Regions from separate parts of the Robbsia sp. KACC 23696 genome, predicted to be linked through region 3. Evidence: riboswitches for the same ligand, from Rfam matches in the RefSeq annotation. Region 3 holds a riboswitch; each other region holds the start of a gene.

Region 1 (10,393 bases), on a different replicon from region 3:
AGCGCGCACCTGCGCGACGATACGATAGCCGTCGAATTTGATTTCGTACGACCATTCGCCGCTGCCGGGCACGCTATCGACCAAGGTCGCCAGTTGCGGCTTCATCGTCTCCGGACAAGCGGCGCGCCGACCCTGCGTCTTTACCCTTTCCCAAATGGCGCGCCAGTCGTCCGCCTGGGTCGGCTTGCCGTTGCCGGGCTTGCCGGGCTTTGCGCGCTTTGCCGTCTTGGCGGGCGGCGCGGACGCGGCGGTTTCGGCTGACGCGGCGTCCGCGCTCGCCTCGGCCTCGCGTTCTTTCAACAGCAGCCATTGCGCCTGTTTTCCGTGCATGCGCGTGCGGACCAGCGCCCACCTACCCTGCAGCCGTTCGCCATGAAGCCGGAAGGTCAGTTTGCCAGCCGCATATCCTTTTCGCGCGGCGGCGATACCGCCCTCGGGCTCCCACGAGCCATGATCCCAAATCTTGACGTCGCCCGCGCCGTAATGGCCTTTCGGAATCGTGCCCTCGAAAGCACCGTATTCCACCGGGTGATCCTCGACATGGACCGCGAGCCGCTTGACCTTGGGGTCCTCGCTCGGCCCTTTCGGGATCGCCCACGACTTCAAGGTGCCATCCAATTCGAGACGGAAGTCGTAATGCAGATTTCGCGCGTGATGTTCCTGGACGACGTAGCGCAGACCCTCGTTGGCGGCCTTCCTGGCACGCGAGGCGCGGCCACCTTCCGGCTCTCGCGTCGCTGCCTCGCCGCTAAAGCGCCGCTTGCCCCGATACGTCGCCAGATTGTCGGCCATCACCGCCCTCCTGTCCCGGTCTTGCGCGTCGTCGTCTTTCTACTGGAGGCTTTCTTTGCTCCCGCGCCGCGTCGCGACGTATCCGGCTTGCCGTCGTCATCCGGCTCGTCCGCAGCAGCGCTGCCGCGACCGCGCTGACCGAGGCTGCGCTTCAGCAACGCCGTAAGATCGAGGATATCGGCCCCCCGCCCGTTGTCGTCGTCACCGGCCGCCGGTACCGCTTCGACGGTCTTCGTCTTGCCGGCACGCACCTTTCGATCGACCAGCGCGAGCACGTCGTCTCGGTACGTGTCCTTGTATTCGTCGGGCGTAAAATCCGCGCTCATATCGTCGATCAGGCGCACCGCCATCTCTCGCTCCTTCGCGCTGACGCTTGCATCGCGCCAACTTCTGGCGCCCATATCGCCGACGTCGCCGGCATCCAGGACTTCTTCCGCCCAACGCAAAGTCGTCAAGGACAACCCCTCTGGCGTCGGCACGAGGGCGCACAGATGTTGACGCTCATGCATGACGACCAAGGCGATGGCGATCTTGCCGGAGACGTCCAACGCTTCGCGAAACATCTTGTACACCTTCTCGCCGCGGCTGTCCGGTGCCAGAAAATACGGCGTATCGAGATAGAGAAAGTTGACCTGATAGGCCGGGACGAAGCACACGACATCGATGCTTTGCGTCGATTTCGGATTCGCCGCTTTCAACTCGTCGTCGCTCAGCACGACGTATTGGTCTTTTTCATACTCGAATCCGCGCACGATCTTGTCCCGAGGGACCTCTTTCCCCGTCCGCTTGTTGTACTGACGATAGCCGATGGGATCGAGCGAGCGTTCGTCGAGCAAATGGAATGACGGCTTCGAGCCCCGCGTGGCCGGATAGAGCTGAACCGGGACATGCACGAGGCCGAACGCAATCGCGCCTTTCCACAGAATCTTGGCCATCGCACTCCTTGTTGTCGTTGTAGAAGGAAAGTCCGTGCTAAGTCGGGCCATGGCGCAATCTTTATGCCTGATCTGGTCACGGCGCTTGCGCCGACGCGTTTGCACAGTACAATGCGCGCTATGCGGAGTCCGGAAGCTGGTGTAAATCCAGCGCGGTCGCGCCACTGTGACCAACGCGCAGGATGGGAAAACCCCTCGCTGCGCGTTGGAAGTCAGACCTGGCTCCGTACCGTTTTCTTCCCTACCCAACGGGGCGCGTCACCCCATGGAGCGATTTGCGTGAATCCCTTTGTCCGCTCGCGGACAGGCGCCCTTGCGCCTGAACCCGCTGCCGCGTCTCCCTTTCTTCCCGCACGACGTCGATCGACGCTTGGCATGCCGAAGCGCTGCCGGCGCCAAGCGCCACCGATGGCCCCGCGGCATCCCACGCGACCCGCGATGGCGGTGTTGGCCATGCTCGCCTCGGCCGGCGTGTTACGCGCAGCCAACGCCGACGAAACGGTGGCGGAACACGCGTCGTTGCCGCCCGTTCGTGTCCTGGCACCGCGCGACGCCGACAAGACCGAGCGCCTGGCCGTGCCGATCGGCACCGGCAGTCGCCTCGGGATGTCGAGCATGGATACGCCCGCCAGCGTCGATACCCTCTCTGGTGACACGATCCGCGCGCGCGGCGACACGACCGTGCTCGACGCCGTGACCCGCGCGGCCGGTTACGCGAACAACGCTGCACCCGGCAATGGGGGGACGGCCCTCTCGGTACGCGGTTTTAGCGGGCAGGAATCGATCACGACCTTGTTCGACGGCACGAAGCTATTCGTTGGCGCCGGCACCGTGACCTTTCCGTTCGATACCTGGTCCGTCGACCGCATCGAGGTGCTGCGCGGTCCCGCCTCGGTACTCAACGGCGCGGGCGGCATGGGCGGCGTGATCGATGTCATCCCGAAGCTGCCGCAACGCGTGCGCAGCACGACGCTGTTGCTAGGCGTCGGCGCGTACGGCGAGAAGCGCGTGGCATTCGACACGACCGGACCGATCGACACCGGGCACCCCGGCACGCCACCGCTGCGCTATCGCTTTTATCTGAACGACGAGCGCAGCAATGGCTGGATGCTACGCGGTGAATCGCATACGACCGCGGTGGGCGGCGCGCTGCAACTGGACGCGACGCCGACGCTGCGTTTCACGCTGTCGTTCGACTATGCGCGGCAAATGCCGATGGCCTATTTCGGCGTGCCGGTGCGGGACGGGGCGCTCTCTGCCGCGCTGACGCGGCAGAACTATAACGTCGCCGATGCGAACATCGCCTACTACGATCGCTGGACGCGTCTGGATACGCGGTGGCAAGCATTACCCGGCTTGACGGTACGCAATCAGCTGTATGGCATGTTGATCGATCGACACTGGCGCGACGCCGAAAGCTATGCGCTGCAGGCAAACGATAGCGTCGCGCGCAGTGACTATATCGAGATACTGCATCATCAACGGCAGATCGGCGACCGTCTGGACGCCACGCTGAACGGGCCTATCGCGGGGCGACAGAATCGCTTCGTGATCGGCGGCGAGTTCAATTCGGTGACCTTCGTCGATGGCAGCAACACCCCGTTCGACGGCGGCTCCGTCGTCCCGCAAAGCGGCTTCGATCCGGGCCTGTTCAGTAGCACCGATGCGACCCGACCGGTGTTTCGCACGCGCACCTCTCAAGCTGCCCTCTTTGCCGAAGACCGCATCGAGTTGACCGATCGCCTGGCGTGGGTCAGCGGGCTACGCTACGACCATATCGATTACCGACGCGACACCTTTGCCACAGCGACCACGGCCGCCACGCAGTTCAAGCGCACCTTTGCCAATACCAGCTGGCGCACCGGCCTGGTGTTTTCGCTGACCCCGGTGCTGACGCTGTACGGGCAATACACCACCGGTTCCGATGGCGTCGGCTCCTTGATCAGCTTGTCCCAAGCCAGCAGCGCCTATGCCTTGTCCACCGGACATCAGTGGGAAGCCGGGATCAAACAGATCCTGGCGGGCGGGCGAGCGGACTGGACCCTCGCTTTCTATCAAATCGTCAAGAACCAGTTGCTCAGCACCGACCCGAACGATCCGACACAAACGATTCAGATCGGCAGGCAGTCGTCTCGCGGTATCGAATGGACCGGCAGCGCGAAATTGCCCGCCGGCTGGTCCGTCGATGCCAACGCGTCGGTGCTACGGGCCCGCTACGATACGTTCGATGAAACGGTGGGCGCCAGCTCGGTCTCCCGCGCCGGGAATGTGCCCTTCAACGTGCCGCAGCAAACCGCCAATGTCTGGGTGAACTGGGCGTTCACGCCGGGCTGGAATGTCGGTGCCGGCCTGCGGTATGTCGGCAGCCGCTACGGCGACACGGCCAATAGCGTGCGCATTCCCGCCTACCTGCTGCTCGACGCCAGCGCTTCCTGGCGCGTATCGCGCAATCTCACGCTGGCGCTCTACCTGCGTAATCTGACGAACCGCACCTACGCGATTACATCCCAAAATAGCGGCACGCAATGGCTGCTGGGCGCGCCGCGCTCGGGCGGCGTCACGGCGACGGTGCGGTTTTGATCACCGGCACCGACACCGATACCGCAACCGGTCTGCTGACGATCACGGACTTGTCGTGGTCGCCGTCGCCTACGAGCCACCGACCACGCATGGAACATGCACCGGGCATTGCGCGTCACGCCTTGCTGGAGCGGGTGTCGCTGCGCGTCGGGCCGGGCGAGTGCGTGGGATTGATCGGACCGAACGGCAGCGGCAAGAGCAGTCTTTTGCGGTGCGCGTTCCGTTACGCGCGGCCGGACAGCGGCCAGATACGGCTCGACGGCACCGATATCTGGCAGACCGGCGCGCGTTGGACCGCGCAGCGCATCGCCGTCGTGCTGCAGGACGCGCCCGATGCGTTCGGACTCTCCGTCGAGGAGGTAGTGGCGATGGGGCGAACGCCGCACAAGCGTCCCTTCGACGGTGTGACGCAGGAGGACGTGGGTCTTGTCACACAATGCCTCCGCGATGTCGATCTACTCGCTTGGCGGTATCGGCCGTTCGCCACGCTCTCGGGAGGCGAGCGCCAACGTGCGCTATTGGCGCGTGCGCTGGTGCAACAGCCGCGCGTGCTGATGCTCGATGAACCGACCAATCACCTGGATCCCCGTCATCAGATCGGCTTGATGAAGCATATCAAGGCGCAGCGCCTGTCGACGCTGGTCGCCTTGCATGATCTGAATCTGGCCGCCGCCTTCTGTGATCGCCTTTATCTGCTAGTTGACGGACGGATCGTTGCCGAGGGGTGCCCGCGTTCGGTGCTGACCGCCGCGCGACTGAAAGCCCATTACGGCATCGACGCGGTGATCGACGACCATCCAGTGCATGCGACGCCCCGCATCACGCCGATTATGGAGTAGCGAACAGCATGTTTCTTCGATGCCTCATTGCCTGTGCCTTCTTCGCGGGCCTCGGCTTCCAGGCCGACGCCGCTGCCGCTGCGGAAGCCGCCGCGCCACGCACAGCGCATTACCCCGTGACGATTCGCAGTTGCAACCGCAGCGTGACGTTCGATCGTTCTCCGCGGCGCGCCGTCAGCCACGATATCAACCTGACCGAAATGATGTTGGCCTTGGGGTTGCGCGAGCGGATGGTCGGCTATACCGGCATCTCCGGCTGGAAGACCGCTCCGCCTGAATTGAAAGCCGCTCTGGGGACCTTGCCCGAGCTGGCGCGCCGCTACCCGCCGCTGGAAGCACTGGTCGATGCGCACGCGGATCTCTATGTCGCGGGATGGCTGTACGGGATGCAGGTCGGCGGCCCGGTGACGCCGTCGACGCTCGCGGACTTTCATATCGCGACCTACGAATTGCGCGAGTCGTGCGCCCATGTCATGCGGCGGCCTGCCGCGTCACTGGAGGACACGTACGCGGATTTACGCAATCTCGGCGCAATATTCGATGTCGACGCACGCGCGGCACAGATCGTCGCGGGGATGCAGCAGCGTGTTACGGCCGTACGCGCGGCGCTTGCGCATCGGTCGCATACGCCAACGGTGTTCGTCTACGATAGCGGGCAGGACAAGCCCTTCTCCGCCGGCGCGCTGGCCATGCCCACGGCGCTGATCGACGCGGCGGGCGGCCGCAATGTCCTCGACGATGTCCGACAAAGCTGGACGCAGGTGGGATGGGAGACCGTCGTGGCACGCAATCCGGAATTCATCGTCATCGTCGATTACGGCCCGATCACCGCACGGCAAAAAATACAGTTCCTGCTCGACAATCCTGCGCTGGCCAGCGTCGCCGCGATACGATCCCATCGCTTTATCGTATTGCCCTACGACGCGGCAACGCCCGGCATCCACAATGCCGAGGCCGTCGAAACGATCGCGCATGCGCTGCACCCCGACGCCTTCCCCGAAGCTCTCGTCGACGCATTGCACGCAGGGGCGCACTAAATGGCACGTGCATCCCGCCTTACGCGCCTCGTCCTGCCGCTCTCGCTGTTGGCCCTGCTGATCTCGATCGTCGTCGCCACCGCTTTCGGGCCCGTGACGCTCGCGCCCATCGATATCGGACGGGTGCTGCTGACGCACGTCGGCCTCGGTCCGGTCGATCCCTTCGTCTCGGCGGCAACCGATGGCATCGTCTGGTCGATTCGCCTGCCGCGCGTGCTGCTAGGAGTGATCGTCGGCGCCACGCTTGCCGTGACCGGGGCGACGCTGCAAGCCAGCACGCGCAATGTGATGGCGGATCCGCATTTGCTGGGGGTGAGTGCCGGCGCAGCCTGTGGCGCGGTGATCGCGACGGTCGTCGCCGGGAATCTGGCTGGGCAATGGACGCTGTCCCTGTTTGCTTTTATCGGCGCCCTGCTGGCGAGTGCCGCGGTACTGATACTGGGCGGCTGGCGGGGCGCGCTGACGCCGTCCCGCTTATTGCTGTCGGGCATCGCGGTCGCCTTTACCGCGTCGGCCCTCGCCAATCTGATGCTCTATCTGGGCGATCAACGCGCCGCGTCATCGGTGCTGTTCTGGATGCTGGGCGGACTCGGACTCGCGCGATGGTCCTTGTTGGGTGTGCCAGCGCTCTGCGCCACGGTCGGAATCATCTGGCTCTGGGCACGCAGTCGCGCGCTCGATGCGATGATGAGCGGCGAATTGTCGGCAACCGCGCTGGGCATCGATACGGCGCGACTACGACGTGAACTGTTCGTCGTCTGTGCGCTGTTAACCGCGGTCACCGTGTCCGTCAGCGGCGCGATTGGTTTCGTCGGGCTGGTGATTCCGCATCTCTGCCGCCGCTTCAGCGGCGCACTGCATCGACGCCTATTGCCACTTTGCGCGGTCTACGGTGCGTTATTTCTTATATGGGCCGATGTCGGCGCCCGGGTATTGATCGCGCCCGACGATTTGCCGATCGGCGTTATTACCGCGTTGGTCGGTGGTGCGACTTTGGCGGTGTTGGTACGACGTTTATGACAATGACGGCCGCCCCGCGCGTATGGCGACTTCGTTAGCGCGAACAGGCGGTCGCAAAATCAACGCCTTGCAGAGGTCGCGCCATATTACATGCGCATCCGGGGACGCAGTCATTTAGGCGGCGTCAGTCCCGAGGCCTTTAAAAGTGCTTCGGCGTGAGGGTCCAATTTGTTTACCCAGACCGGGGGGAGTCCACTTGGTGTGATGCTGTGTCCGGTTATACAGGGGCGAATCCATCCGACAAGACGGCGCCCATCAAGGCGCCACAGCGTAGCTTAGAACTGAGGCGCGACAGAGACCAAGTCTCAGTCATAAAATTCCATCAGCGCATCGGCCATCGCCCTCAACGACCGCGCACGGCGTATGCGCTTCACTACGGAATTCAGTAGCTCGGGCCCGGATTCAGATTCGGAGACGATTTGCACTAATAGTTCGCGCACATCCTCCCGCGACTTCGCTTGCGAATCCGACAGCTTTAGCCGCACAAGAATGGGTGTGGCGAGAAACAACCATCCGAATACGAGCATACACAGATGAGCAAGAAACGGCGTGTCTCTGGAACGAGGGGCTGGGACACGTGCGATTGAGAAGCTGTCGATGCGCGATAGCACAAATGACTGGTCTATTAGCTGGGCTCCTGTGATCTCGCGGAACAAGATCCATTGAAGCGGAAATTCCAAATAAACCCCATCAGTTTCGTACCAGGGAAACAATCTGTGCCTTTTCTTTGTATCACTTAGCAAAAGTAAAACCGTCTTATCTGCAGCCACAGTTCTCTCCAAATGCTGCGCCTTTTGTAGAAATGCCGCCCCCAATCGCCGCACCTTGCGCCCATCCAGGAGCACCAATCAGAGTGCGGGTTACAGGATCTAAACGGTGCAGCTTGCTGTGAGATAAAGCGCTTCGCATAGGATTCAAATTCCATGGCTGATTCTTTATCCGATCTGGAACCACCTTCCCAATTGCACTATTTTGCTCAATGAACCAGTGGTGTACGTTCTGCCCTTTTTTCAGATCCCACACGTCCTTTGCAAGCCATTTGCGCGTGGCGCTCCACGTATTCGAACCCGTCTTCCATGCAAAGGACCCATTTGCAAGGCCACCCGTCAACGCGCCAACTATCGCCGACAAACCGACACTCGTCCAATCAACGCACGCAAAACGGCCATCGTTGGTAAGCAGCTGGATGCCGAGATCGACACCCGCACCAATCGCAGCACCAACGAGTCCAAACTCGCCCGTCGGATCGCTGTTGCCAACAGGGTTGCCATTTACATATGTATAAATGTTTACGCCGTCACCTAACCAGACAGGATCGGACTGTGCGTAACGGCCTATGGTCGGATCATAGTCTCGATTCCAATTTTGATGCAATCCAGTCTCAACGTCGAAATACTGACCAGAGAAGCGCAGACCGATATCTCCAGGCGGTGTTATCGTCGAGCCTCCGGCAGCGCTTATACCAAACGGATCTTGTGGGTTGTCCCATACAATCGTTTGTGCGGCATCGGTAACCTTCTGCGGCGTATTGAGTTGGTCAGTGTGGACATAGTAAATCGAAGGCGTCGATGTCGAATTGTCTACCAGCGCTACCGGTATATCGTCTAACCATATGTAGTCGCGCAGTGCGGCGCCACTACCATCCGCCTCTTCAAGCAATGCCCCTGTCTCATCGAAGACCAATTGTGTGGTGGTGGCGCCAACAATTTTCTGCACGCGTTGTTCCGATGCATTGTAAAGATAGGAACCTGCCGCAGCGCCATTCAGCGTAACCGCCGCGGGCCTGCCGTTGCTATTGATCGTATAGCCATACGTATGCGAACTATCACGCACGTCCTGAACGACCTGCCCACTCGCGGCATAGCTCAGGCTCCTAACGCCAGCACCAGAGGTCGTGACGGAATTAAGCCGATTTGACGTCGTCGAATAGCCGAGTGTCTCGCTTGCGCCATTGGCATTACGTGTAAGGCGATTACCGACACTATCATATCCGTAGCTTTGCGAGCCGTAGACGCCAGTCGCAGTGGCGACGCGATTGAGGTTGTCATACGTAATTGTTTGATTCCGCGCTGCCGTCACGGCATCTTGTACTGATGTGATGTTTCCGGAAGCGTCGAAAACATTAGTGAGGCTTTGCACTGTCGCCGTTCCGGCAGAAGCGCTAATGCCAGTCGGTTGATAGTCCAGGTCGTAAGATCGCGTAACGATCAAACCATTCCCGAGCATGAACCGCGTCACATCACCGTATGGGGCGTAGGTAATGGACGATGCGATTTGCGTTTTTGGTGCCGTGGCGGTTTGCTGGGTATCGATCGCAGCGATATGCCCCATCGCATCGCGCGTGTAGTTAACAACGCGGCCCGATGGATAGGTCTGTGAAGTCACACGACCCGCCGCATCGTATGCAAATTTGCTCACATACGACTTTCCGGCAATCACATTCGTCGTCGAAACGACACGCCCTAAGGCGTCGTATTCGAAGGATGTAGATCCGCTTTGGTCCGTGAAAGACGTGAGCGATCCAACCCCTTTGTTGCCGCTTGCCGTGGAATCGTAATAAAACGCCTGGTTCTCAGAAGGATCCGGCGGGAAGCTCTTCGTCAAGATTCGGTCTAACGCATCGTACGTTGCATCCGTCTCGACGCCGCGTGCGTCTGAGTGCTTAGTCGGATTGCCATGCGCGTCGTACCAAAAAACGTCAGCACCGGTGTCCGGACTTGTTTGTTGAATGACGTCGCCGAAGCCGTTCCGCACGTAGGTGGTTGCAAGCTCCCTCGCATCAGTCACACCGATGACCTCATCCTTTGCGTTGTACGTTGTTACGGTCGCAAACGCATTCGGGTCTGTTTCCTTTGAAACACGGTTCAGCGCATCAAAGGTCGTTCCGTAAATTTTAGCGCGCGGATCAATCGTCGACGTCTCATTGTTGTTTGCATCGTAAGCATGCTTCACGGTTTGCGATGCTGCGCCGATATTCGCCATCATGCGACCAAGTTCATCAAACGTCGCAGATTGCTTTGCGGTCACCACCGATGAAGCCGACTTGACAGTTGTCGCTGTGCGATTTCCGAGCGCGTCTAACGCGTAGTTGATGCTCTCGCCCAATGTGTTCGTAATAGCAACGAGACGATGCGCATCATCATAGCTATACGAGAGCGTCGAGTTATCAGGGAACGTCACAACCGTCAAA
Region 2 (10,393 bases), on a different replicon from region 3:
TGCTGACGGTCACCGGCGTGGTGCAACTCTGGGAAGTCGATATCTTCGCGCTGCTATTCGGCTGCACCACGGCTTTCGACGCGCCGGTGCGCCAGGTTTTCGTGTCGGCGCTGGTCGGGGACCGAGATCTGCCCAATGCCGTCGCCTTGAATTCCACGTCGTTCAATGCCGCGCGGATGATCGGCCCGGCAGCGGCAGGCGTGATGATTGCAGCAGTCGGCACCGGCTGGGCGTTCTTGCTGAACGGGCTGTCCTTCATCGCCGTGCTGTACTCGCTGTCGCGTCTCGACCCGGCATCGCTCCATCTGCAGGAACGGGCTGTCCGCGCAAAAGGCAGTCTGGTCGCGGGCTTTCGCTATGTGCGCTCACGCGGTGACCTGGCGACAGTACTGATCATGCTGTTTTTTATCGGCACGTTCGGACTGAATTTCGCGCTATTCATTTCGACGATGGCGGTGAATGTCTTCCATCTGGACGCGGGCCACTACGGTTTGCTGTCTTCGGCAATGGCGGTCGGCACGATCAGTGGCGCCTTCCTGGGCGCGAAGCGAGCGCTGCCGCGCTTTCGCATCGTAATGATCGGCTCGCTGGTATTCGGGATCGGTTGTACCGCCGCCGCGCTCGCGCCCAATGAATGGGCCTTTGCAGCAGCGCTCGTCGTCGTTGGCGTTGCCGCGCTGACGGTGACGAACAGCAGCTCCAGCCTGATGCAATTGTCGACGGAGCCCGCGATGCGCGGCCGCGTCATGGCAATCCGCCTCGCGGTGGCGCTAGGCGGAACACCGCTGGGCGCGCCCACGGTGGGCTGGGTCGCCGACCATTTCGGTGCGCGATGGGGTCTGGCCGTAGGCGCCGCCGGCGGTTTCGCGGCAGCAGCGTATGGCGCATGGGCCTGGAAGAAGGGAAAAATCGGCCCGCGCTGACGGCACGGGCTTTCGGCTCGCGGAACGCGCGTTCCGCCGGAACCGAGAGGTAAAGATCCATTCGCCGCGCCGCGAAAAGCATCGCGACGCGGCAAGACGATCAGGTGCGCAGCCGCCCGGTCAGCGGCAATGCGGGCTTCTGCAATACCCGCTCAGCGAGCACGCCGAACACCAAACCCAATACCGTCCAGACCACGGCCTGCATACCGATCGAGGCGAGACGGAACTGCCACAAGGTGCTGGCCGGGAACGTCGCCGGCACTTCATTGATAGCGGGTAAGCCCATCTGCACGGCGGCGACGATCGCGATATAGACCGCACCGCCCACGAGCGATCCGTTCCAGGCGCCCCAGCGCGCCACCGCCGCGCGGCGCACGCTCAGGGCGAACACCATGACCGTTACCGAGATCGCCAGCATCAGGAAGAACAGACCGGTGCGATAGCCGATCGTGTCGGGGTCTCCAACCGAAGGCGGATTCGCCGGATATTTCAACGTCGGCACGATCACCAGCGCGATAAACGCGGCAAGCGCCAGCAACGCCGATAATGATCTCGGCGAGAGACCCTTCACCCGACCGTAGCAAAACGCGAAGGTCAGCGAGAATAAGCCGCCCACCGCTGTCCCAAAAACGAGCACGCCGGTTGCCAGGCCCAAACCCGATTGCACTTGGCGACTGATCAACTCTTCCTCGTGCTCACCGCCATGCGCATGCTCGGCGCTCTCGAAAGCAATCGCGCGATTCACCTGCGGCTCCCCCACGATCTTGCCTACGCCGAAGGCGAACAGACCCGCGGCAATGCCCGCGATCATGCCGCGTACCAGAAGACGACCTACCATGGCGCGGTCCCCTTAGTGGCACGGGAAGCCGAGCAAATGCCGGGCATCGTGAACGAATTCGTGTACGTACATGCCCGGAATCAGCGCGGTAGCGCCCTCTTCCGCACCGACGAAATAGATCGCGATCAACATCAGCAGGCCGCCGAAGACGATCCACGGAAGCAGATCGCGCAGCGGGATGGCAGCAGGCGCTGCGGCGGTGTCGATCGTTTGCGACAAGGTATGTTCAGTCATCGTATCTTCCTGGGGTCGTGCGCCCTGTTTGAAGGAAAGCGCGTCGTCGTGACGACGACGCGATCTTTTGAAAGGCAGGTCTGACTTCCGGGATCCACACGCTTGGCGTATCGGATCCGGACACAGTGGCGCGACCGCGCCGGGTTCTCACCGGCTTCCGCCTTTCAATTCGCGTATTCTACGGCATGAGGCCGCGGCAACGCGTCGACGCGTTGCCGCGCGTGCGCGTCGATCAGCCCGACGGGCGAAGTCGGTCGGGCTGATCGACGGGTCGGCCCTTATCACTACGAGATCGGCGCTCCGCTATGGAACGCCCGGAGCAACTTGGATGGCACGGGCAATTGTCATGATGGCGCATGCATCGACGCCGGCAATGCGCAAAGGCCTATTCCCCGAACGGGATGAAACGGCCGCGCTGCGCGGGCAGCGTCACGCCGCTGCCTTTGACACGGAATCGGAGGGACTAGATGCCCGCGCCGTGGAAGAGCTCCGCGCCGCGCGCGAGAGCGAGGCATTCGTCGCGCTCACCAGCGCCTTTGTCCGCGTCTACTGCGCGCCGTCGGCGATTGCCGTCGCCAGCGCCACCGCCTTGGGCTTTTCCTCGGAACAGATTACGATCGACGGCACGCTCTCGACACCGCATTTCGGCGCGTGGGCCGGAAAAAGCGCGCTGCAAATCGGCCGGGACGATCCCGCCGCCCTGCAGGCCTGGACCCGCGATCCCTACTTCGCACCGCCCGGTGGCGATTCTTTCGACTCGGTGCGTCGCCGCATGACGGTCTGGTTGGCCAGCACGATGAAAGATGATGCGGACACCGTCGAAAACGGCGACGACGCGCTGCCGATTCTGGCGATCGCCAGCGCGACGGTGGTGCGCGCCGCCGTCTTGTTGGCACGCCGCGCGCGCCTCGAGAGCTTCCATCAACTCGATGTCGCGCCTGGCGCGATGTTCGTCCTCTGACGCACGACATGACGCATCGCGCGACGCGTTAAGCACGCGACGCGTCACACTCGGATAATCCCCTCCCGTAAAAGACTCATGACACGACTAACGGCATTGTCGTGTTTTTGCCGACGCGAGACCGGCTTGTCACACGAGAGTATGCGACGATTTGTAACGGTCGTATCTGTATGCGGTTACATCGCCATTGACGGGTTGTCGGGGCGCGCGCAGCGGGCGTACACTCGGCTGCTGCCCGCATTGCAGCGCAGCATGTCGCGACCCCGTTCGCCGCGTTCCGATAAGCCGAGTTCCGCGCGGCTGCGCAATGGGCAGTTGCCAACACTTTCCTGCCCGAGATTGACTGATGGACTTTTCCGCCACCGACGCGGCGCCCAAAGACCCGACCGATAACTGGCGCGGTGTCATTGCTCTAGCGCTGGCCGCGTTCATTTTCAACACCACCGAATTCGTTCCGGTCGCCTTGCTGAGCGACATCGGCACCTCGTTCGACATGCCGCCTTCCGCGGTCGGGCTGATCCTGACCGTGTATGCGTGGGTGGTCGCCTTGTTGTCGTTGCCGATGATGTTGCTGACGCGGTCGATCGAACGTCGCAAATTGTTGATCGGCCTGTTTGTCGTATTTATCGCCAGCCATATCCTGTCCGGCTTCGCGTGGAACTTCCGTGTTCTGGAATTGAGTCGCGTCGGCATTGCCTTCGCGCACGCGGTGTTCTGGTCGATTACCGCTTCCCTGGCCGTCCGCGTGGCACCGCCGGGCAAACATGTGCAAGCGCTGAGTCTGCTATCGACCGGCACCTGTCTCGCCATGGTCCTGGGCATCCCGCTTGGCCGGATGCTCGGCGAACTGGTGGGGTGGCGGTATACCTTCCTCGCGATCGCGGCAGTAGCGGCGGTCGCCGCCTATCAGTTGGCGCGCGCCCTACCGTTGCTGCCCAGCGAGAACGCCGGCTCCTTGAGCAGTTTGCCGATTTTGTTCAAGCGTCCGGCGCTGTTGTGCGTCTATGCCTTGACGGCCCTCGTCGTCACCGCGCACTTTACCGGCTACAGCTATATCGAGCCGTTCGCGCGCGACGTCGCCCACCTGAGCGGACCGATGATCACCGCGCTGCTGCTGTTGTTTGGCGGTTCGGGCGTGATCGGCTCTTTCCTGTTCAATCGCCTGAGCGGAAAGTTCCCGTTTGCCTTATTGATCGCGGCGATCCTCGTGATCACGATCAGCCTGCTGCTGTTGCTGCCCTTCTCCGGCAATAGCTATCTGCTGGAAGGGCTCAGCGTGTTCTGGGGCATCGCCATCATGTGCTTCGGCCTGTCTTTGCAAGCGAAGGTACTGGCATTGGCACGCGATGCAACCGACGTGGCGATGGCCATGTTCTCCGGCATCTACAACGTCGGTATCGGCGGCGGCGCCTTGTTAGGAAGCGTCGTGGCCGCGCATATCGGCATGCGCTATATCGGCTTTGGCGGCGGCGTGGTCGCCCTGTTCGGCGTCGCGTTGGTCTATTACATGGCGCGTCGTTTCGCGCGTCAGATCGGCGCGCCTACGAGCTGATCGCCAGCGTACCGCAACGCAGCGGAGCGGCCAGCGTCCTGCCGGCCCTCCGTCATGCGCCGATCGCCGCGATCACTCGACGGCTGCCAGCCGAGCAATCGCGGGCCGATCGGCGCGGACCTTGTCGGAGGCGATCGGTTGGCCACTGGCGTCGCTTTTCCCCTGCTTCACCCCGGCGCCACTCGCGCCTTCTCCGGTATCGCTTCCCCACCCCCCTCCCAGCGCTCGAATCAAAGCGACCGTCGATGCCGCTTGCACGCCGGCCAGTTGCGTGGCGGTGCGCTCCGATTGCAGCGCCGTCCGCTCGGCGTCGATCACCGTCAGATAATCGACCTCGCCCTCGTCATATTGCCGTCGCGACAGACTGGCTGCCCGCGTCGAGGCCTGCACGGCAACCGCCTCCGTCTCGCGCTGCGTGCGCAGAATTCTGAGATCGGACAGGCTGTCTTCCACTTCCTGGAACGCATCCAACACCTGCGAGCGATAGTTTGCCGCCTGTTCGTCGAAGCGCGCGCGGGCTTGCGCCAACTGCGCGTGTCGCCGACCGCCGTCGAAGATCGGCAACGTCAGGGCCGTGCCGGCAAGTGGGCCGAGCAGGAACGCACGGCTGGACCATTTGAACAAATCGCCAAGCGTCGCCGCTTCGAATCCCGCCGTCCCGGTCAAGGACAGCGACGGGAAATAGGCGGCTTTCGCCACGCCAATCCGCGCGTTCGCCGCAGCCATCGCCCGTTCCGCCGCCGCGATATCGGGGCGCCGTTCGAGCAAGGACGACGGCAACCCGGCCGGCACCGCCACTTGCACCTGCTGCAACGGGCTGTCGGGCATCGTGAAGGTCTCGGGTGTGCTGCCCACCAGCACGGCAAGCCGATGCTCGGCGGTCGCGCGCTGGCGTTCGACCGTCATCGCGTCGGACTGCGCGCTGGCCAACTCGCTGCGCGCGCGAACGACATCCAGCTCGCTGATGTCGCCATCGTCGAAGCGTCGCTGCACGAGATCGAGAGCCTGCTTGCGCAGCGCGATGGTTCGCCGAAGCACGCCATGGTCCGCGTCGAGAGAACGCAAGGCGAAATACTGCTGCGCCACATCCGCCTGCAACGTCAGCAACACCGAACGATACAAGGCGTCGCTCTGTTCGGCATCGGCGCGCGCCGCGCGTACGTTGTCGGAAACACGACCGAATAGATCGACTTCGTAGGAAGCGCTCGCTTGCGCACGCCAGAGCGTCTGCGACGGGATCGTCACATTGTCCGGTTGCAGTTGCGACGCCCCGGATACCTTTTCCCGCGTCGGGCCGAAGCCCGCGCCCAGCGACGGATACAGGTCCGCCCGTGCGCTGTCCCGCGTCGCGCGAGATTCGTTGACACGCGCGAAGGCGGCCTGCAAGGTCGGACTCGCCGCCGACGCACGCGACTCGAGGCCATCGAGCGTGGCGTCACCGAAGATGCGCCACCATTCGCCACGCGGCAACTGGTCCGACGGCGCCGCAACCTTCCACTGTGCGGCCCGCGCCTTATCGGCCTCGCTCAGCGTGCCATCGGTCAAGGCCGTATCGGTCGATTGAACGGCGTTTTCCTTGAAGGCGGTGGGCGTGCCGACGCCAGGCTTGTCATAATGCGGCGCCATCGAGCAGGCGCTCAAGACCCACGCGGTCATCAGCGACAACGCCATCGGTGGCATGCGGCGAACAAACCGCGGCGCGATGGTTCGCTTGAGATAGTGCATTGTCATTTTGTTTCCCTCTTCACCCCGTCTCCGGGGATCACGACGATTTGTGCGTTGCCGGTTCCGTCTCTCCGCCCCACGACGCTTCCACGCCCTGAATCGACGGATGACGATGATGCGTGTCTTCCAGATGCTCCTTGCGCGTGAGCTTACGCAGCACGACATAAAACACCGGCGTCAGCATCAAACCGAACAGCGTCACGCCGAGCATCCCGAAAAAGACCGCGATACCCATCGCATGCCGCATCTCGGAACCCGGCCCGCTGGCCAGCACCAGCGGCACCACGCCCATGATGAAAGCGATCGACGTCATCAAGATAGGGCGGAGTCGCAGCCGGCTGGCTTCGATCGCGGCCTGGACGATCGTGCGTCCCTGCATCTCCAATTCCCGCGCGAACTCGACGATCAAAATCGCGTTCTTCGCCGACAGCCCTACCAACACCATCAAACCGATCTGCGTGAAGATGTTGTTGTCGCCGTGCGTCAGCCAGACCCCGGTCAAGGCCGACAGGATGCTCATCGGCACGATCAAGATCACCGCGAGCGGCAGCAACAGACTTTCATACAGTGCAGCGAGCACCAGATACACCAACAGCACGCTGACAGGGAAGACGACGAATGCCGCATGCCCCGCCAATTCCTGTTGATACGTCAGATCGGTCCATTCGAACTTGAAGCCGCGCGGCAGCGTTTCCGCGGCAATCCGACGAACGGCTGCCTGCGCCTGATCGGTCGAATAACCCGGCGCCGGTCCGCCATTGACGTCGGCAGCGGTATAGCCGTTGTAACGCACGACCATATCCGGGCCATAGGTCGGCGTGACTTTCACCAGCGACGACAGCGGCACCATCTCGCCATTGGCATTGCGCGTGCGCAGCAGGCCGATATCGCCACTGTTCGAACGGAAACGCGCATCGGCCTGAACCCGTACCTGATAGACGCGGCCGAACTTGTTGAAGTCGTTGACGTAGAAAGAGCCCAGGTAGACCTGCATCGTATTGAAGACATCGGTCACGGACACGCCCAGTTGCTTCGCCTTCACGCGGTCCAGTTCGACGTTCAATTGCGGCACGTTGATCTGATAGCTCGAGAAGCTCGGCCCCAGCTCCGGCGCCTGCGCGGCCCGTTTCATGAAGGCCTGCGTAGCGTCGTAGAGCGCGGTATAGCCTTGCGATCCGCGGTCTTCGATCTGCAGCTTGAATCCCCCCAACGTGCCAAGACCCAGCACCGGCGGCGGCGGGAACACCGCGACGAAGGCGCCCTTGATCGACGACATCTTGGCATTCAGCTCGGCCAGGATCTTGTCCATCGGCACATGTCCTGGCCGTTTGTCGATGGGGTCGAGCGGGATAAACGTGATGCCGGCGCTCGACGAGTTCGTGAAGCCATTGACCGACAGGCCTGGAAACTGCACGGCAGCCGACGTTCCCGGCACCGTCAGCGCGATACGGCCCATCTCCTGCACGACTTCCTGAGTGCGATCCAGCGACGCACCGTTCGGCAACTGCGCGATGGCGACCAGATAGAGCTTGTCCTGCGCCGGCACGAAACCACCCGGCACGGTCTTGCTCATGAAAAACGTCCCGCCAAGCAAGATCGCATACAGGCCCAACATCACCGTTTTACGGCCGATGATGCGCGTGACGCCGCGTCCGTATTGTTCCGAGCCGCGATGGAACACCTTGTTGAATACACGGAAGAAGCCGCCGAACAAGCGGTCCATGACGCGGGTAAGCCAGTCCTTCGGCTCGTCATGACCTTTCAACAGCAGCGCCGCCAACGCCGGCGACAGCGTCAGCGAATTGAACGCCGAGATCACCGTCGAGATGGCGATCGTCATCGCGAATTGCTTGTAGAACTGGCCGGTCAGGCCCGACATGAAAGCCAGCGGCACGAACACGGCCACCAAGGTCAGCGCGATCGCGACGATCGGGCCGCTGACTTCCTGCATCGCACGATAGGTCGCCGCTTTCGCGGACAAGCCCGCGGCGATATTGCGCTCGACGTTTTCCACCACCACGATCGCATCGTCGACGACGATCCCGATCGCCAACACCAAGCCGAATAAAGACAGCGCGTTGATCGAATAGCCGAAGGCCAGCAATAACGAGAAGGTCCCGACGATCGACACCGGCACGGCGAGCAACGGAATGATCGATGCACGCCAGGTTTGCAGGAAGATGATCACGACCAGCACGACCAAGGCGATCGCTTCGGCCAGCGTATGCACTACCGCGTGAATACTGGCGCTGACGAAACGCGTCGGGTCGTAGACGATGTCGTAGGACAATCCCGGGGGGAAATCGCCCTTCATATCCTGCATCTCCGCGCGGACCTGATCGGCGATCTGCAGCGAATTCGCGCCCGGCTGCTGGTTGATCACCAGTGCCACGGCAGACTTATTGTTCAGGAACGCGCGCAAACCATATTCCGATGCGCCCAATTCCACACGCGCCACATCTTTCAGATAGGTGACCGCGCCATCAGGCGCGGTTTTCAAGATGATGTTGCGAAACTCATCCTCGTTGCGCAAGCGGCCTTGCGCGTTCACGTTCAATTGCAACGGCGTGTTTTGCATCGACGGCGATTCGCCGATCACGCCGGCGGCCACCTGTACGTTCTGCTCGCGAATCGCATCGACGACGTCGCTCGCGGTCATCCCTTTCTCCGCCACCTTCTGCGGATCGAGCCAGACGCGCATCGCATAATCGCCGGCACCGAAGATCTGCACCTGGCCCACGCCCTGAATACGTTCGAGGCGATCCTTCACATTGATCAGCGCATAGTTGCGCAGATAGGTCGAGTCATAGCGACCGCTCGGGGAAATCAGGTGAACGAGCAGCGTGATCGTCGGCGACGCTTTGATCGTCGTGACGCCCAGGCGCTGTACGTCCTCCGGCAAACGCGGCAATGCCTGCGACACCCGGTTCTGCACCAACTGTTGCGCCTTGTCCGGGTCCGTGCCGAGCTTGAAGGTCACCGTCGTCGTCATATTGCCGTCGCTATTCGCTTGCGACTGCATATACAGCATGTTTTCCACGCCGTTGATCTGCTCTTCCAGCGGCGCCGCAACGGTTTCCGCAATCACCTTCGGGTTGGCGCCCGGGTATTGCGCGTGAACGAGCACCGAAGGCGGCACCACTTCCGGGTACTCGGAAATGGGCAGCTGGAACAGGGAGATCAAACCGCCAAGGAGGAGAATCGCGGACAAGACGCCCGCGAAAATCGGTCGATCGATAAAAAATTTTGAGATATTCATCTGGGCGCTCCGGCGTCCTTATGTGAGGCTATCGGGCAGCAATGCATGCGCGTGCGTTCCGCTTCAAGGTTGTGCCTGTGCGACGGTGTGCGTCTTTGCGCCGTCCGGTTGCTCGCCCGACGGCAGCATCGCCACGGTGTGCACCGTCACCGGCGTATTCGGCCGCACGCGCTGCAAGCCCTCGACGACGATGCGCTCGCCGGCCTGCAATCCCGACTTGATGACGCGAAGGCCATCCTGCTCGCTACCGGTATGCACTTCGCGGTATTGCGCCTTATCGTCCTTGTCGACGACGAGCACGTACTGCTTGTCCTGATCGGTACCGATGGCGGCATCGCTGACCATGACGGCCGGATGCGGCTTGCCGCCGCCGACGGCCACGCGCGCGTACAAGCCCGGGAGCAAGGTCCCATCGGCATTGTCGAAGCGCGCACGAACCCGAATCGTGCCGGAACGCGTATCCAGGCGGTTGTCGATCGAATCGATGATGCCGGTGCGGGAATAGCCCTCTTCATTCGCCAGGCCCAGGCGCACCGGCACGGCATTTTCCGTAGCAGTACTACGGGCATCCTGGCTCAAGTATTGAAGATAGGTCTGCTCATCGACATCGAACGACGCATAGATCGGCGACACCGATACGACCGTCGTCAGCAACGGCGCATTGGCACCGGTCGATACGATATTGCCCAACGTCAGCTCCGCGCGCGACACGCGGCCGCTGATCGGCGCCTTGATTTGCGTATACGACAAGTCGATCTTTGCCGTCTCGACCGCGGCATCGGCAGCCTTGACGTCGGCATCCGCTTCCAGCGCCGCGTTATGCTTTTGCTCGAAATCGCGCTTCGCGATCGCGTTGTCGGCGATCAGGCGCTGCGCGCGCGCGGCGTCGCTGACCGCGTAA
Region 3 (10,393 bases):
GCCTCGCCTGCTTATTTCCAGGAGTACGGCCGCCCGGATCATCCCAGCGAGTTGGCCGGCCATCGTTGCGTGTTCCTGGGCGAAGCGCCGGACGACAATGTATGGCATTTTCACCGCGACGCAGAGAAAGTCTCCGTGAAAGTCGCCGGACGCTATGTGTGCAATCACAGTCCGATGCGGCTGGACGCGGCCAAGGCGGGCCTCGGCATTGCCTGTATGCTGGATTTCATGGTGGGCGATACGCTGAGCTCGGGCGCCTTGGAAGCGATATTCACCGATTGGGAGCTGCGCACGCCGTGGCAAGGCGCAGCATGGTTGCTCTATCCCGGCACGCGATATCTATCGGCGCGGCATCGCCTCTTCGTGGATTTCCTTGTCAGTCGCGTGTGCGGCTGACGAGGCACGCGGCACGCTACGCGAGCGACGCCACGAAGCGCAGCAGTAAGCGATGCGCGTGGGGCGTATCGGACGATGCCGACGTGCCGGTTGTCTCTGGCGGCAGCGCGTTGCCATTGCGAGATGAGGCGTTCCGGTGTCGCGTCAGACAGTGTCGAATCAGCGCGACGGTGAACTCGGGGTGAAACTGCACGGACATCGACTTGTCGTTGTCGACCAGGAGCCGGTGATGATCGCCCCCGACACCGCCGCGGGCAATGGCAGGTTCTCACCCCGTTCCGGCTGTACGCCAATGATTTCGGGATGCCCACTCGCCAAGGCTTGCCGCACCCACGCCGCCTGTTCGCCGTATGCCTCTCTTACATCGAGGGGCGGGATCCCCATCTGGATTATGAATAAAGGCCGTGCGGACATGTTCTCCATCGACATCGAAAATTCGGCGATCGCGTCGCCTTGCGCTTGCGTTAAGGAAGGGTGTTGCGCGGATGATCACGCAAGCCGATCGTAGCGGCGCCAGCGATAGATCGCCAACGACGACACCCACGCAAAGATGAACAGGCCGATGATAAAGAAGCCTAAATCGTTGAAGTTATCGTTCAGCGCGCCGACGATATCCCAAAACACGCCAGTAAAGCCGAACTGGTCGTTCAACAGCCCGAGCGTTTCGATGCCGGCAATCATGACGGCGACGACGACCGATACCAGCGTGATCGTCAGATTATAGTAAAGCTTGCGGATCGGTTTGACGAAAGCCCATTGATAGGCGCCTAGCATCAGGACGCCGTCGGCCGTATCGACCAAAGACATGCCCGCCGCGAACAGCATCGGAAAAACGAGAATTTGAGATAGCGAGACGCCATGTACCGCCTGCGAGGCGGACATGCTCAGCAGACTGACTTCCGTTGCCGTGTCGAATCCCAGGCCGAACAGGAAGCCCAATGGCAGCATCCACAAGGGATGCGACACCAGCCGGAAAAGCGGTTTGTACAAGCGCGCGAGCAACCCGCGATTATTCAGCAGCAGATCCAGATCGTCCGCCTCGATCGACTCGCCGCGGCGCACCTTGTCGAACCGCTTCCAGACGCCTCGCAAGATCACGATATTCATCGCGGCGATCAGGAACAGAAAGAGCGCCGAGACCGATGTCGAAAGAATGCCGCCGATCGTGCGCCACGCATCCACGCGGCTTTGCAAGGCAGACGCGGCAATGGCGACGCCCAAGGCGACGATCACGACAACGGCGGAGTGGCCCAGTGCAAAAAAGAAGCCGACGGTGACGGGCCGCTTGCCGTCCTGCATGAGTTTGCGGGTCACGTTATCGATGGCGGCGATATGATCGGCATCGACGGCGTGCCGTAAGCCGAAGCCATACGCCAGCAGTGCGGCGCTGAGTAATAGCGGCTGCCCGTGGAGGGCGATAAAGGCCCATATCCAGGTGCCGATATTGAAAAGGCCGAGTACCGAAAAAACGGAGAGGATGCGGGCTTTAAGGGAGACGTCATCCCTCGTCAAAGACGTGTTTTGCACGGCGAAACTCATTGGTCAGGTTGCCAGAGCCGCGCATTCGCGCATCAACGGCGTCGCGGCACCCCGCACGACGCCATCGCTCTGACCCGGGTTCGACGGCAGGTCTCCTGGCTGGCGGATCATCGCGCACCGTCGGCCTTCCCGACACCTTGCGGTGTCAGTGGCAGTCAAGGACGGCGCGCTTCTCGCACACAGTTGCGGGGGCAGCCACAAGCCCGCGGCATGCCGCCTCCGCGCCTTGTGTTCCCTTTTAATCCGATATGGAACCATCGATCGCCACTATACGGCGGGATCCGGGCGCTGGAAAGGGCGTATCTCGATAAAGACCCGAAACATCGACGCACGGGCGCGATATGCACGCGTCGCCTTGCCAGCTGGGCGCGGACCTTACGCTTCGTATAGCTCGAGCGGCAAATCATCCGGGTCGGCAAAGAACGTAAACTTCTTGCCGGTATATTCGTCCACCCGCACCGGCTCCGGTTCGATGCCGTGATGTCGTAATGACTGCACGGCTGCTTCCAGATCCGGCACGCTGAATGCAAGGTGGCGTAGACCGCAGGCCTCGGGTCGGCTGACGCGCGGCGGAGGCGAGGGAAAGGAAAACAGTTCGATCTGCGCGCCATCCGGCAGGCGCAAATCCAGCTTGTAGGAGTCGCGTTGCGCGCGATAGACCTCCGCGACGATCTCCAATCCGAGGACTTCGGTATAGAAACGGCGCGAGCGCGGGTAATCGGAGGCGATGATTGCCGCGTGGTGGATGCCTGAAATATTCACTGATGCGTGCCTTGTCCGATCGCGGAGGATGCGGCAATTTTAACGCATGAGGCACGCTTCGATCGGCGTCACGGGCAGCGCCGCTCAAACGCCGCGCGACACGAGCCGGCCGATCATTGCGCCAGGCAAGGCCGTGATGAGCATGTGCAGCGTAAAGTCGACGTCGGCCGCGGCGATATCGAAACGCACGACCACGTTTTCGCCCGCGACGCTGGTACCGATGATGTACACGCCCAAAGCGGAATGGAGCAACTGACTCAGCCGGTCGCGTGGCGAGCCGGCCTTGCCGTGACAGTCGCTTTGCAGGGTGATGTCGAGAAACACGCGTTGCTGTGCGACAGCGGCGGCATCGCCAAGCCCGCGGGCGGGCGTCAAGGAGGGTGCGGCGCAAAGCGGCGCGGTTTGCGGCGTAGAACGGTTCATCGCTTACTCCAGAACAGACAAGGGCATCCGGCGTAGCGCCGAGGGGGTGACGGACAGGGCACGAGACAGCTGCTCCATCAGCTTGTCGGACGCCGTCGTCAAGGGCGGACGGGTTTCGGCGCGCGCTAAGCCGGCCAATGCCAGGCACGCTTTGATCGCGGTGGGATTGCTCGTCGAGAAAAGCAGGCGAATCGTGTCGGTGAGCGCGTCGAAGTCGAGCGAGGCCTCACTGCGTCGGCGCGCCATGCCGTAGGGGGCGGCGCCTTCGGCCGCGCCGCGCATATCTCGGTCGATTGCGACGAGCGCCTCCGGGAAGACATGCGCGCTTGCGAGAATGCCGCCGCTGCCGCCGGCCAGCAGACACTCGATCAAGGCGGCGTCGGTACCGCAAAGCATGCTGAGCGGTAATTTTCCGAAAGCGGTGAAGCTCGCCGGGACACACGCTTTGATCGCAACGATCTCGTGCCGATAAAGCAGCTTCTCGACCGTTTCGGGCGCCAATGCGACGCCTGATCGCACAGGCACGTCATAGAGGATGATCGGTTTTTTTGCAGCGTCCGCGATGGTGGAAAAGTGCCATAGCAAGCCGTCTTGATCGGGACGGATATAGGCGGGTGCGGGTATCAGATAGCCGGCCGGATCGAAGGCGCGATAGGTCGACATCGCGTCGCACATCTCCGCAGTACTCATGCCGCCTACGCCGATAAAGACCGGCATCCCGGTTGGGACTACGTCGAAAAAGGTCTCCAGTACGGCGAGGCGTTCTGCCGGTGAGAGGAGTGCCGACTCGCCGGTTGTGCCTAAGGCGACGAAGCCGCTGATACCCGTTTTTGCATAGTATCGAATCAACTTTTGCAGTGCGGCCAGATCCACTTCGCCATGTTTAAACGGCGTGACCAGCGGCAGCCATATACCTGAAATCATCATTTTGTCCGTCGCGACGGGTATTCAAATTCCCGCGGGTAAATTTGCTGGATAGTTGCACCGGGGATCAGCGACAGCAGATGTTGCAAGGTCGCTTTCATGCCGGCGGCAGGGGCGTCGAACGTGAAGTGAATGCGTGAAGGAAACAGCGTGGCCTCGCGCACCGTCGCACCGAGTGACGATTCGAATACGCGCTTCAGTTGCATTCGCTGTTGCGATGGTGCGAGATCGTGCGCGACCACTTCGATGATGTAGGCATCGAACGGTGCGGGTAGCGCGGCGTGCGAAGGGCGCCGCACCGCATGCGTCTTGTTCCACGAAAGCATGACTCATTCCTCCTGTTGCCACATGCCGGGATCGCGCAGGAATGCGATCCAATGCGCGCTTTCCTCCGGGAGCCCGTTGACGCGCCAACAGGCAGAGAGGCGATGCCGGAATCGTAGCGCCGGGGTGCATCAAATTGGCGTAAAAAAAGCGCCCCTTTGCATCAAGGACGCGGCGATTTTTTGTGGACAGCGAGGCGTACGGGCCCTTGCACATCAATCTTTATGCGTTCTTTATACCTTCGCCCTGTTTCTTATCGCGATCTTTATGCTGCTCTTGATACGCTTTATACGCAGGATCGCCACGACTTTTTCGTGTAAGGAACGAAGCAAAATGGACGCCTTTTACGTGGCCGGCATCGTCGGCTTTTGCGTAGTCTGTCTCTTATTGGTGCGCGGCTGCGACCGTTTGCGCCGTACCCCGGGAGGTCGCTGATATGACTGCCTGGACTTTATGGATGTCGGGTGGCGCATCGTTGCTGCTTTTTCTCTACCTCGTGTATGCGCTGGTGCGTGCGGAGGATCTGCAATGAATGCCAACACCGTGCTGCAATCCGCAGTTTTTATCGTCGTGCTGTTGTTGTTGGCCTACCCGGTAGGACGCTATATCGCAGCGGTCATGGACGGTTCGTCGTTTGTCGTGCGGCGGCTGGGTCGCCCCATCGAAAAGGTTTTATACGCGATCGCAGGCGTCGATCCCGATACCGAAATGTCGTGGAAGCGCTATGCCGTTTGCATCCTGCTGTTCAGCGGCATCGGTACGCTGTTTCTCTATGCATTGCTTCGACTGCAGCAATGGCTGCCGTTCAATCCGCAAGCGATGGGGCCGATGAGCCCTGATGGCGCGTTCAATACCGCGGTCAGCTTTGTCACTAATACAAACTGGCAGGAGTACGGCGGGGAAAGCACGCTGAGCTATCTGTCGCAGGTCGTCGGGCTGACGGTGCAGAACTTCCTCTCCGCCGCCACCGGGATCGCGGTCGCCGTCGCGTTGATCCGGGGATTTGCCCGACACACGATGCGGACGATCGGTAATTTCTGGGTCGACCTCACACGCATTACCTTGTACATCCTTGCGCCGCTCGCCGTGGTCGTCGCGTTGTGCTTTGTCGGCCAGGGTGTCATCCAAACCTTTGCGCCTTACAAAGAGATCGATACGCTCCAGACAACGGTATATCAGGCGCCGAAGCTGGATGGCGCAGGCAATCCGGTGAAAGACGCCAGCGGCAATCCCGAGACGGTGGATACGTCCGTCAGCAAGCAGACGCTTGCGCTCGGGCCGGTTGCCTCGCAAGAAGCCATCAAGCTATTGGGAACGAACGGCGGCGGCTTTTTCAATGCCAACTCGGCGCACCCCTTCGAGAATCCCACGCCGCTGACAAACTTCTTGCAAGTGCTGGCCATGCTGTTGATTCCAGCGGGCTTGTGCGTCACGTTCGGCGTCATGGTGGGCGACAGGCGGCAAGGCATCGCAATTCTCGCCGCGATGACGATCGCTTTCACGATCGCCTTGGGCGTCGAACTGCATGCCGAGCAAAGCGGCAATCCGGCATTCGCCGCGCTGCATGTCGATCAGACGCCAAGCGCCTTGCAGTCCGGCGGCAACGCCGAGGGCAAGGAAACGCGCTTCGGCATCGCACAAACCGGCATCTTCACCGTTGCAACCACGTCGGCGTCGACCGGGGCGGTGGACGCCACGCATGATTCCCTGACGCCGATCGGCGGCCTGGTGCCGATGCTGCTGATGCAATTGGGCGAGATGATTTTCGGCGGCGTGGGCTCCGGCCTCTACAGCATGCTGGCCTTCGCGGTATTGGCCGTCTTCGTTGCCGGGTTGATGATCGGCCGCACGCCGGAATATCTCGGAAAAAAGATCGAAGCGTACGAGATGAAAATGGTCGCCGTGGCGATCCTGCTGACGCCTTTCCTGGTCCTCGTCGGATCATCGATCGCCGTACTTGCGCCGGCCGGGCTCGCGGGCATCGCCAATCCCGGCCCGCATGGTTTCTCGGAGGTGCTCTACGCCTTTTCCTCCGCGGCCAATAACAACGGCAGCGCGTTTGGCGGCCTGACCGTCAACACGCCCTTCTACAACATCCTGCTGGCTATCGCGATGTGGTTCGGTCGCTTCGTCTGGATCGTGCCGGTACTGGCGGTGGCGGGTGCGCTCGCCGCGAAGAAGCGACTGGCCGTGACGTCCGGGACGCTGCCAACGCATGGTCCGCTGTTTGTGGTGCTGTTGCTCGGCACGATCGTATTGGTGGGTGCATTGACCTATGTTCCGGCGCTGGCCTTGGGACCGGTGGTCGAGCAATTGATGATGGTGTCGGGCCATTGAGGCCCCGTCGTTCACGAGATCGAAAATGAATTCTCCGTTAAAGCATGTCGTCGGCGATGCGCCGGCTTCCGGGGGCCAACACGCCGAGGGCGGTGCGCCGACTCCCCAGCCGAAACCGGGCGCACGATCGATGTTCGATCCGGCCTTGTTGCGTCCCGCGCTGATCGATGCCTTCCGCAAGCTTTCGCCGCGCACGCAGTTGCGAAACCCGGTGATGTTTTGTGTCTATGTCGGCAGCCTGCTGACTACCGTGCTGTGGATTGCCGCGGTGCTGGGCCATCCCACGTCGCCGGAATCGTCCGGTTTCATCCTCGCCGTGACGCTGTGGTTGTGGTTCACCGTCTTGTTTGCCAATTTCGCCGAAGCGCTTGCCGAGGGGCGATCGAAGGCGCAGGCGGCGTCGCTGCGGGAGGCCAAGCGCGACGTGACGGCGCGCAAGCTCGCGCAACCGAAGGTCGATGGCGATGTCGCCTTGGTACAAGCCTCCTCGCTGCGTAAGGACGATTTCGTCCTTATTAAAGCCGGCGACACTGTGCCGGCCGATGGCGAGGTCGTCGACGGTGTGGCGTCGGTCGACGAGTCGGCGATCACTGGCGAGTCGGCGCCGGTCATCCGTGAGTCCGGTGGCGACTTCAGTTCGGTGACAGGCGGCACGCGCGTGCTGTCCGACTGGATCGTCGTGCGGGTTTCGGTCAATCCGGGCGAAGCGTTTCTCGACCGGATGATCGCCATGGTCGAAGGCGCCAAAAGGCAGAAGACGCCGAACGAGATCGCCTTGACGATTCTGCTGGTCGCGCTGACGTTGGTACTGCTCTTCGCCTGCGCCACGCTGCTGCCTTTCTCGATATTCTCGGTGTCGGTGATGAAGGCGGGGCAAGTGGTATCGCTGACCGCGCTGGTGGCCTTGCTGGTGTGCCTGATTCCGACGACGATCGGTGGCTTGATGTCGGCGATCGGCGTGGCGGGAATGAGCCGCATGTTGCAGGCCAATGTGATCGCGACGTCGGGCCGCGCGGTGGAAGCGGCCGGCGATGTGGACGTGCTGCTGCTCGACAAGACCGGCACGATCACGCTGGGGAACCGTCAGGCCTCGGCCTTCGTGCCGGCGCCGAATCGCACCGAATCAGCACTGGCCGATGCGGCGCAATTGGCGTCGCTCGCCGATGAAACGCCCGAGGGACGGAGTATCGTCGTCCTGGCGAAACAGCGTTTCAATTTACGCGAACGCGACCTCGCGGCGCTGCGCGCGACCTTCATTCCTTTCAGCGCGCAAACGCGGATGAGTGGGGTCGATCTGCCGGAGCGGGAATTACGCAAAGGTGCCGCGTCCGCGATACGGAAATGGGTGGAGGAGAGCGGCGGTGATTTCCCCGCGGCATTGCAGGCGTCGGTGGACGATATTTCCCGGCGCGGGAGCACGCCGCTCGTCGTGGCGCAGAAGGTGCGCGTTTCTGGCGGCGTCGAGGTGGGCGCTGAAGTGGTCGGCGTGGTCGAACTCAAGGATATCGTCAAGGGCGGCATCAAGGAGCGATTCGCGGAATTGCGCCAGATGGGCATCAAGACCGTCATGATCACCGGCGACAACCGCTTGACCGCCAGTGCGATCGCAGCGGAAGCCGGCGTGGACGACTTCCTCGCCGAAGCCACGCCGGAAGCCAAGCTGGCGATGATCCGCTCGCATCAGGCGGAAGGTCGTCTTGTCGCGATGACGGGCGATGGAACAAACGATGCGCCGGCGCTCGCGCAGGCCGACGTCGCCGTCGCAATGAACACCGGAACCCAGGCGGCCAAGGAGTCCGGCAATATGGTCGATCTCGACTCCAACCCAACGAAGTTGATCGAGATCGTCGAGATCGGCAAGCAGATGCTGATGACGCGCGGGGCGTTGACGACGTTTTCCATCGCGAACGACGTGGCGAAGTATTTTGCGATTATCCCGGCGGCGTTCGCCACGACCTATCCGCAGTTGCGCATCCTCGACGTCATGCATTTGACGTCGCCGACGTCTGCCATCCTGTCGGCGGTGATCTTCAACGCCTTGATCATCGTTTTCCTGATTCCGTTGGCGCTGCGCGGCATTCGATACCGGCCGCTGGGTGCCGCCACGCTGCTGCGACGGAACCTGTTGATTTATGGGCTTGGCGGTTTGTTGCTGCCCTTTCCCTGCATCAAGGTCATCGACATGATTCTCGCCCTTTTGGGATGGGCTTGAACGGGCTCTCAGGACCGATGTGTGCCGCGTCGAGCGGCGATGGCACACACGCTCTCATTGCGTAAGGAGTGCACCATGAATACTATTTTTCGACCCGCTATCGTTTTGTTTGCCGCTTTCACGGTGATGACCGGCGCCGCCTATCCGGCGCTCGTGACCGGAATCGCGCAGGCGGTGTTTCCGTATCGCGCCAACGGCAGTCTGCTCGAACGCGACGGCAAGCCGGTCGGGTCCGCCTTGATCGGCCAGCAATTCGACGCGCCCCAATATTTCTGGTCGCGGCTTTCCGCCACCACGCCGAATCCGTATAACGCCACCGCATCGTCCGGCTCGAATCTCGGACCGACGAATCCCGCGCTGCTCGATGAGGTAAAGGGCCGTATCGATGCATTGCGGCAGGCCGATCCGAGTAACACGGCGCCGTTGCCGGTCGACCTCGTCACGTCCTCGGGCAGCGGTCTCGATCCAGAAATCAGCCCGGCGGCGGCGTATTATCAGATGGATCGGGTAGCGAAGGCCCGTGGCTTATCGCCGGATGCGGTGCGTCAAAAAATCGTCCAATATACGTCTGGTCGGCAATTCGGATTTCTCGGCGAACCGCGGGTGAACGTCCTGCGCCTGAATCTGGCGCTCGACGCGGCGGCGACCCATCCATGACGCGTGACAATCGATCTTTCATAGGCCAGGAAAAGTGATGGAGCGTCCCGATCCCGACGCGTTGTTGAGCCGCATTCAGCGAGAGGAAAGCCGTCGCCAACGAGGTCGCCTGAAGATTTTCTTCGGCGCCTCGGCCGGCGTCGGCAAGACCTACGCAATGCTGCTGGCCGCCCATCGGCGTCGCGAGGAGGGCGTCGACACCGTGGTGGGCGTCGTCGAGACACACGGGCGGCAGGAAACTCTGGCCTTGCTGGAGGACTTGGAGCGCTTGCCGCCCACCACGTTCACGCAGCGCGGCAAGCGCCTGCCCGAGTTCGATCTGGACGGTGCGCTGGCGCGTGGGCCGGCCTTGCTGCTCGTCGATGAACTTGCACACTCGAACGTTGCGGGGGCGCGGCACGCCAAGCGCTGGCAGGACGTTCAGGAGCTGCTGGACGCCGGCATCGACGTCTATACGACCGTCAACGTGCAGCATCTCGAAAGTCTGAACGACATTGTCGGCCAGATTACCGGCATCCGCGTCTGGGAGACGGTGCCGGATCGCATCTTCGATCTCGCCGATGAAGTGACCTTGGTCGATTTGCCGCCCGAGGAATTGTTGGACCGCTTGCGCGAAGGGAAGATCTATCTGCCGCAACAAGCCGAGCGCGCGATCAAGCACTTCTTTCGCAAGGGCAATCTGATTGCGCTGCGCGAGCTGTCGTTGCGCCGCACGGCCGACCGTGTGGACGCGCAGATGCGCGAGTATCGCGCGGACCAGTCCATCGAGCGGCTGTGGCGGGCACGGGAGCGGCTGATCGTCTGCGTGGGCGCGGGCGG

The links. Region 3 has a riboswitch for cobalamin ahead of ABEG21_RS02520 (HoxN/HupN/NixA family nickel/cobalt transporter). Riboswitches for the same ligand answer to the same signal wherever they lie in the genome.
Region 1: it holds a riboswitch for cobalamin, as region 3 does, so the genes downstream of both, ABEG21_RS15640 (TonB-dependent siderophore receptor) here and ABEG21_RS02520 (HoxN/HupN/NixA family nickel/cobalt transporter) in region 3, are expected to answer to the same signal.
Region 2: it holds a riboswitch for cobalamin, as region 3 does, so the genes downstream of both, ABEG21_RS17810 (CbtB-domain containing protein) here and ABEG21_RS02520 (HoxN/HupN/NixA family nickel/cobalt transporter) in region 3, are expected to answer to the same signal.

The regions. Positions count from the first base shown of each region.
Region 1 is NZ_CP156627.1:176,812-187,204, forward strand. Features, by position in the region: gene ligD (DNA ligase D) at 1-792, opposite strand, end outside; gene ABEG21_RS15635 (Ku protein) at 792-1,727, opposite strand; adenosylcobalamin (AdoCbl) riboswitch at 1,831-2,004, shown strand; gene ABEG21_RS15640 (TonB-dependent siderophore receptor) at 2,136-4,307, shown strand; gene ABEG21_RS15645 (ABC transporter ATP-binding protein) at 4,397-5,146, shown strand; gene ABEG21_RS15650 (ABC transporter substrate-binding protein) at 5,155-6,183, shown strand; gene ABEG21_RS15655 (iron ABC transporter permease) at 6,184-7,203, shown strand; gene ABEG21_RS15660 (hypothetical protein) at 7,509-7,973, opposite strand; gene ABEG21_RS15665 (RHS repeat-associated core domain-containing protein) at 7,960-10,393, opposite strand, start outside.
Region 2 is NZ_CP156627.1:673,973-684,365, forward strand. Features, by position in the region: gene ABEG21_RS17800 (MFS transporter) at 1-923, shown strand, start outside; gene ABEG21_RS17805 (CbtA family protein) at 1,024-1,761, opposite strand; gene ABEG21_RS17810 (CbtB-domain containing protein) at 1,774-1,995, opposite strand; cobalamin riboswitch at 2,051-2,206, opposite strand; gene ABEG21_RS17815 (histidine phosphatase family protein) at 2,324-2,956, shown strand; gene ABEG21_RS17820 (sugar transporter) at 3,303-4,508, shown strand; gene ABEG21_RS17825 (efflux transporter outer membrane subunit) at 4,581-6,188, opposite strand; gene ABEG21_RS17830 (multidrug efflux RND transporter permease subunit) at 6,271-9,492, opposite strand; gene ABEG21_RS17835 (efflux RND transporter periplasmic adaptor subunit) at 9,556-10,393, opposite strand, start outside.
Region 3 is NZ_CP156626.1:627,346-637,738, forward strand. Features, by position in the region: gene ABEG21_RS02510 (LysR family transcriptional regulator) at 1-396, shown strand, start outside; gene ABEG21_RS02515 (hypothetical protein) at 413-595, opposite strand; gene ABEG21_RS02520 (HoxN/HupN/NixA family nickel/cobalt transporter) at 886-1,923, opposite strand; cobalamin riboswitch at 2,003-2,209, opposite strand; gene ABEG21_RS02525 (VOC family protein) at 2,311-2,697, opposite strand; gene ABEG21_RS02530 (hypothetical protein) at 2,782-3,120, opposite strand; gene ABEG21_RS02535 (dihydrodipicolinate synthase family protein) at 3,124-4,047, opposite strand; gene ABEG21_RS02540 (hypothetical protein) at 4,044-4,370, opposite strand; gene ABEG21_RS02545 (potassium-transporting ATPase subunit F) at 4,805-4,900, shown strand; gene kdpA (potassium-transporting ATPase subunit KdpA) at 4,897-6,705, shown strand; gene kdpB (potassium-transporting ATPase subunit KdpB) at 6,836-8,917, shown strand; gene kdpC (potassium-transporting ATPase subunit KdpC) at 8,993-9,574, shown strand; gene ABEG21_RS02565 (sensor histidine kinase KdpD) at 9,612-10,393, shown strand, end outside.